3 regions of the Streptomyces sp. NPDC049585 genome follow, and region 3 is predicted to be linked to each of the others. Evidence: riboswitches for the same ligand, from Rfam matches in the RefSeq annotation. Region 3 holds a riboswitch; each other region holds the start of a gene.
The links. Region 3 has a riboswitch for thiamine pyrophosphate ahead of AB0K17_RS19045 (thiamine ABC transporter substrate-binding protein). Riboswitches for the same ligand answer to the same signal wherever they lie in the genome.

Region 1: linked by a shared signal. The riboswitch ahead of thiO (glycine oxidase ThiO) and the one ahead of AB0K17_RS19045 (thiamine ABC transporter substrate-binding protein) in region 3 are both predicted to bind thiamine pyrophosphate.
Region 2: linked by a shared signal. The riboswitch ahead of thiC (phosphomethylpyrimidine synthase ThiC) and the one ahead of AB0K17_RS19045 (thiamine ABC transporter substrate-binding protein) in region 3 are both predicted to bind thiamine pyrophosphate.

The regions. Positions count from the first base shown of each region.
Region 1 covers NZ_JBFAPE010000032.1:45,769-48,026, reverse strand. Annotated here, with positions in the region: gene thiO (glycine oxidase ThiO) at 1-1,164, opposite strand, end outside; TPP riboswitch at 1,162-1,273, opposite strand; gene AB0K17_RS25585 (FAD-dependent oxidoreductase) at 1,462-2,258, shown strand, end outside.
Region 2 covers NZ_JBFAPE010000002.1:216,929-219,186, reverse strand. Annotated here, with positions in the region: gene thiC (phosphomethylpyrimidine synthase ThiC) at 1-1,343, opposite strand, end outside; TPP riboswitch at 1,338-1,491, opposite strand; gene AB0K17_RS03325 (YibE/F family protein) at 1,553-2,258, shown strand, end outside.
Region 3 covers NZ_JBFAPE010000017.1:100,460-102,717, forward strand. Annotated here, with positions in the region: gene AB0K17_RS19040 (iron ABC transporter permease) at 1-173, opposite strand, end outside; gene AB0K17_RS19045 (thiamine ABC transporter substrate-binding protein) at 239-1,342, opposite strand; TPP riboswitch at 1,338-1,443, opposite strand; gene rlmN (23S rRNA (adenine(2503)-C(2))-methyltransferase RlmN) at 1,526-2,258, opposite strand, start outside.

The sequences.
Region 1 (2,258 bases), on a different contig from region 3:
CTGGAGTGCGGGGGTGAAGCGGAGGGGGGAGAAGGGGCGGGCCTCCGCGGGCAGCCGTCCCTCGGTGAGGACCTCGGCCATGACGTCGCCGGTGACGGGGGTGAGCAGGACGCCGTTGCGGTGGTGACCGGTGGCGAGGTGCAGGCCGGGCAGGGCGGTGGGGCCGAGCAGCGGGGCGTTGTCGGGGGAGCCGGGGCGCAGCCCGGCGAGGGTCTCCACCAGGGGCAGCTCGGTGATGCCGGGCACCAGTTCGTGGGCGTCGCGCAGCAGTTCGTAGACGCCGCCGGCGGTGACGGTGGTGTCCCAGCCCTGTTCCTCGGTGGTGGCGCCGACGACGAGCTCGCCGTTCTCGCGCGGGACGAGGTAGACGTGCCCGCCGCGCACCACGGCCCGTACGGTGCGGGAGAGGAACGGCCGGTACGGGCCGGGTATGCGCAGCCGCAGCACCTGGCCCTTGACGGGCCGTACGGGGGGCAGGACCTCCTCGGGCAGGCCGGCGAGGCGGCCGCTGTGGCTGCCGGCGGCCAGCACCGTCCGTTCGGCGGCGACACGAGTGCCGTCGGCGAGCTCGGCGCCGGTGGCCCGGCCGCCGGCGAGCAGGGCCCGCACGGCGGGGGAGCGGTGGAAGGTCACCCCGGCCCGCTCGCAGGCGACGAGCAGGGCGCCGGCCAGGCGCCGGGGGTCGGTCTGGTGGTCGCCGTCGACCCGCAGGCCGCCCTGGACGGCGGGGGCGAGCATCGGTTCGAGCCGGCGGCACTCGCGCCCGGACAGCCACTGGGAGTCCAGGCCGCAGCGCTGCTGGAGGGCGTGCAGTTCCTTCAGGTGGGCCCGGTCGTCGGCGTCGAGCGCGACGGCGAGGGTGCCGCAGGCGCGGTAGCCGGTGTCGAGGCCGGTGGCCTCGTGCAGTTCCGCGGTGAAGGCCGGGTAGCGGCGGGCGGAGGCGAGGTTGAGGGCGAGCAGCGTCTCCTCGCCGTAGTGCAGTTCGGTGACGGCGGCGAGCATGCCGGCGGCCACGCGTGCCGCGCCGCCGCCGGGCTCCGGGTCGGCCACGACCGTGGTGAGGCCGCGCTGTGCGGCGCGCCAGGCCGTGACCAGGCCGATGATTCCGCCGCCGACGACCAGGACGTCGCAGGACGTGTCGGACGTGCCGTTCGCAGCGTGCATGGGCGTCCAGCCCCTCCCTTCGCCGGCATGACCCGGATCAGGTTCGTACGGTCGGAGGCCGTCCAGCCTCCCTCTCAGCCCGGTGCGCCGGGCTCCCGCGAGTGCTTGCAGCCTGCCACCCTAGTACGGGCCGCGGGCCACCCGGAAGGCAGCGGTGCGCCCGGCGGGGGTGACGCTGTGTCAGAGGTCTCGCCGGCGGATGCTCCGGCGCGCGCGGCCCGCGGGCCTAGAGTTGATCGGGTGAGCGAGCAGACGAACACCTCCGGTGACCGCCGCGTCGTCATCGTCGGAGCGGGCATGGCGGGCGTGCAGACCGCCGTGGCCCTGCGCGAACAGGGCTGGACCGGCAGCATCACGCTGCTGGGTGCCGAGCCCCACCCGCCCTACGACCGCCCCCCGCTGTCCAAGGCCGTGCTGCTGGGCACCGCCGAGGACTCCGCCTTCGCCGTGGACTTCGGCTCGCTCGGCATCGACGTGCGCCTGGGCACCGGGGCCACCGGGCTGCGCGCCGAGGAGCGCACGGTGCTCACCCCGGCGGGAGAGGTGCCCTACGACATCCTGGTCATCGCCACCGGCGCCGAGGCGGTGGCCCTGCCCGGCAGCGAGGACGTGCCGGGTGTGCACGTCCTGCGTACCTTCGACGACGCGGCCCTGCTGCGCCCGCTGCTGACCGAGCGGCGCCGCTTCGTCGCGGTGGGGGCGGGCTGGATCGGCGCGGAGTTCGCCACGGCCGCCCGCGAGGCGGGCTGCGAGGTGACGGTGGTGGAGGCCGCCGGCCAGGTGCTGCCGGGGGCGCTGCCGTCGGAGGTCGCGGCGCCCATGGCCGCCTGGTACGAGGAGAGCGGCGTGCGGCTGCTGACCGGTACGCCGGTGACGGCCGTGGAGGCCGGCGCGGTCGTCCTCGCCGACGGCACGCGGCTGCCCGCCGACGCGGTGGTCGTGGGCATCGGCGCCCGGCCGGCCACCGGCTGGCTGGCGGGCTCGGGCGTCGAGCTCGCCGAGGACCGCTCGGTGCGCGCCGACGACCGGCTGCGCACCTCGCTGCCCGGCGTGTACGCGGTCGGCGACTGCGCCTCCTTCCCCTCCGCCCGCTA
Region 2 (2,258 bases), on a different contig from region 3:
TAGCAGAGCATCGCCGTGCCCCACCAGGCGATCATCGCCGCACCGATGCCGGAGGTGATGTGGTCGTACGCCGGTGCGACGTCGGTCGTCAGCGGACCGAGGGTGTAGAACGGCGCCTCCTCGCAGATCTCCTGCTGAAGGTCGATGTTCTCCTTGATCTTGTGCATCGGGACATGGCCCGGGCCCTCGATCATCGTCTGCACGTTGTGCCGCTTGGCGATCGAGTTGAGCTCGCCCAGCGTCCGCAGCTCGGCGAACTGGGCCTCGTCGTTCGCATCCGCGATCGAACCGGGGCGCAGGCCGTCGCCCAGGGAGAACGTCACGTCGTACGAGGCGAGGATCTCGCAGAGCTCCTCGAAGTTCTCGTAGAGGAACGACTCCTTGTGGTGCGCCAGGCACCAGGCCGCCATGATCGAGCCGCCGCGCGAGACGATGCCGGTCTTGCGGCGGGCGGTCAGCGGGACGTAGCGCAGCAGCACGCCGGCGTGGACGGTCATGTAGTCGACGCCCTGCTCGGCCTGCTCGATGACGGTGTCCTTGTAGATCTCCCAGGTGAGCTCCTCGGCCTTGCCGTCCACCTTCTCCAGCGCCTGGTAGAGCGGGACGGTGCCGATCGGCACGGGGGAGTTGCGCAGCACCCACTCGCGGGTGGTGTGGATGTTGCGGCCGGTGGAGAGGTCCATGACCGTGTCGGCGCCCCAGCGGGTGGCCCAGGTCATCTTCTCCACCTCCTCCTCGATGGAGGAGGTGACGGCGGAGTTGCCGATGTTGGCGTTCACCTTCACCAGGAACTTCTTGCCGATGATCATCGGCTCGATCTCCGGGTGGTTGACGTTGGCCGGCAGCACGGCGCGGCCCGCGGCGATCTCCTCGCGGACGGTCTCCGGGGAGACGCCCTCGCGCAGCGCCACGTACTCCATCTCGGCGGTGATCTCCCCGCGCCGGGCGTACGCGAGCTGGGTGACCGCCCCTCCGTCGCGGCCCCGGCGGGGCTGGCGGGGGCGGCCGGGGAAGACGGCGTCGAGGTTGCGCAGGCCCCCGCGCGGGGCGGTGTGCCTGATGCCGTCGTCCTCCGGGCGCACCGGCCGCCCGGCGTACTCCTCGGTGTCGCCGCGGGCGATGATCCAGTTCTCCCGGAGCGGGGCGAGGCCCCGTCGTACGTCCGTTACGACGGACGCATCGGTGTACGGGCCGGACGTGTCGTAGAGGCGGACGTCCTGCCCGTTGGTGAGGTGCACCCGTCGCACCGGAACGCGGATGTCCGGACGCGAGCCCGTCACATAGTCCTTGTGCCAGCCGATCTCGCGACCGGTTCCGGACGTGCGTGCATCCTGCGAGGTCATATGACCGTAACTCCCTACGCCGGCATTACCCGGTAACAGGTTCGGCGGTCGGCGCAGCGGCTTTCGCACCCATGTCCGGTTCGAACATGTCCAGTGCGAAGGTCAGCGCCCTCTCAGCCCGGTGCTCCGAGCTCCCGCGATTGCAAAGGTGGCACCACGCTAGCGCCTCCCGCGCCCGGAGGGCCAGGGGGGCTTGTCATCATCGACGGGTGACCCCCACGCATCCTTCCCCCCACTCGCACGCCCCCCACGACCCCGACCACGCCCGTGCGCCCGCCCCCGACGGTCCTGCGCACGGAGATGGGCACGGAGATGGGCACGGGCATGGCCACGGACGACGGCAGAACCATGGACACAGCCATGGGCACGGCCACAGCCATGCCCATGCGCACGGTCCCGCGACGCCCGTCTCGGGTCATCTGCGCAAGGTCATCGCGGCCGTACTCATCCCCTTCGCCGCCGCGGTGGCCGCCGGGCTGATCGTGCTGTGGCCCGGCGGCACCCCGCCGCACCAGCACACCGGCGTCGGCATGGACCAGCAGACGCAGTCGGGGCGGGTGACGGCCGTCAAGGAGTACTCCTGCCCGGCCTCCGGCGGGTTCGGCGGCCCGCAGCAGCAGCCGCAGCAGGGCGCCCCGTCGGCGCCGCCGCCGGCGCAGGGCACCTGCCAGAAGGCCACCGTCGAGGTGACCTCGGGACCGGACAAGGGCACCACGTTCACCGAGCAGGTGCAGCCCGGCTCCTCGCGCCACTACTCCTCCGGGCAGAAGGTGGTCCTCGCCTACGCCCCGAAGGCCCCGGAGAACCTGCGCTATTCGGTCACGGACGTCGACCGCGACCTGCCGATGGGGCTGCTCGCGGGCGTCTTCGCGGTCGCCGTCGTGGCCGTCGGCCGGTTGCGCGGCGTCTTCGCGC
Region 3 (2,258 bases):
GAGGCGGCGGCCTGCCAGGTGGTGAACCACAGGACGTGGCCGGTGGCGGGGTCGCCGAGCACCTCGCCGATGCGGGCGAGCTGCCACTGGTCGCCGTCCTTCAGGCCACGGACGACGATGGCGGCGACGGGGTAGGCGAAGAAGATCCCGAAGAAGGCGAGCGGCCCGGCCATCAGGGCCAGGCGCGTCGCCGTCCGCCGGGCGCCGCCGCGCGGGGCGGCACCCGGGGGTGCGTCGGTCACTTCAGGACGAGCGAGGACCACGTCTTGATCCACTGGTCACGGTGCTGCGCGATGCGCTGGGGGTCGAGCGTCGCCGGCTGCGTGATCTTCGCGCCGTACTTGGTGAACAGCTCGGGGACGCGCGCGTCCCGGTTGGCGGGGTTGACGAACATCTGCAGCGGCATGTCCTCCTGGAAGGTCTTGCCGACCAGGAAGTCGATCAGGGCCTTGCCGCCCTCGGTGTTCTTCGCCCCGCTCAGCAGGCCGGCGTACTCGACCTGCCGGAAGCAGGTGCCGGTCGCCACGCCGGTGGGCGCCTCGGCCGGCTCGGGCGTGACGCCCATCACCTCGGCGGGCGGGCTGGAGGCGTAGGAGACGACGAGCGGCCGGTCGCCCTTGGCCTTCCTGCCGGCGGCGGAGCCGGAGAAGCGGGTGTTGTACGCCTGCTCCCAGCCGTCGACGACCTCGACGCCGTTGTCCTTGAGCTTCTTCCAGTAGTCCTGCCAGCCGTTCTCGCCGAAGGCGGCGACGGTGCCGAGCTGGAAGGCGAGGCCGGGCGAGGAGGTGGCGACGTTCTCGGTCACCAGGAGGTTCTTGTACTCCGGCTTGACCAGGTCGGCGAAGGTCTGCGGCGGCGCGAGCTTCTTGTCGGCGAAGTAGGCGCGGTCGTAGTTGACGCAGATGTCGCCGTAGTCGATCGGGGTAACGCGGTCCTTGGTGTCGCTGCGCAGCTCGGCGGGGACGCGGTCCGCGCCCTTGGCCCGGTAGGGCGTGAACAGGCCCTTGTCGAGCGCACGCGAGAGCAGGGTGTTGTCGACGCCGAAGAAGACGTCGCCCTGGGGGTGGCTCTTGGAGAGGATGGCCTGGTTGACGGCCGCACCGGCGTCACCGCCCTTGATCACCTGGACCTTGTAGCCGGTCTGCGCGGTGAACTGCTTCAGGACCGCATCGGAGGCCACGAACGAGTCGTGGGAGACGAGCCGGACGGTCTTGTCGCCGGAACCGCTGCTGCCGGAGCCCGACCCGGAGCCGGAGTCCGAGCTGCCGCAGGCGGCGAGGACGGGCAGGCCGAGGGCCACGGCGGCCGTCGCCACGACGGCACGCCGAAGGATGGTGTTCATGGTGGTGCTGACTCCCTACGCCGGTACTAACCGGATCAGGTCCGAGGGTCTGCGGGCCGTGCCGCACTCTCAGCGCTCGCTGCGCTCCCCTGTCGGAATGTTCATTTGTGCGAAGTCACGCGACATTGCGCGAAGGAACCGTACCAGGGCGGCCGCGGGCCCCTGCGGGCCCGCGGCGGCCGCTCAGCGCTCGGCGGCGGCCAGCTGGCCGCAGGCTCCGTCGATCTCCTGGCCGCGGGTGTCGCGGATGGTGACGGGCACGCCGTGGGCGGCGATCGCCTCGACGAAGGCCCGCTCGTCCTCCGGGCGGGAGGCCGTCCACTTCGAGCCCGGGGTGGGGTTGAGCGGGATGAGGTTGACGTGCACCCGCCGGCCCTTGAGCAGCCGGCCCAGCAGGTCACCGCGCCAGGCCTGGTCGTTGATGTCCCGGATGAGGGCGTACTCGATGGAGATCCGGCGCCCGGACTTCTCCGCGTACTCCCAGGCGGCGTCGAGGACCTCGCGGACCTTCCAGCGGGTGTTGACCGGCACCAGGGTGTCGCGCAGCTCGTCGTCGGGGGCATGCAGCGAGACCGCGAGACGGCACTTGAAGCCCTCGTCCGCGAATCGCAGCATCGCCGGGACCAGGCCCACGGTTGAGACCGTGATGCCGCGCTGGGACAGGCCCAGGCCGTCCGGCTCGGGGTCGGTCAGCCGGCGGATGGCGCCGACGACGCGCTTGTAGTTGGCCAGCGGCTCGCCCATGCCCATGAAGACGATGTTGGACAGGCGCGCAGGGCCTCCCGGCACCTCGCCGTCGCGCAGCGCGCGCATGCCGTCGACGATCTGGTGCACGATCTCGGCCGTCGACAGGTTGCGCTCCAGACCGGCCTGGCCGGTGGCGCAGAACGGGCAGTTCATGCCGCAGCCGGCCTGG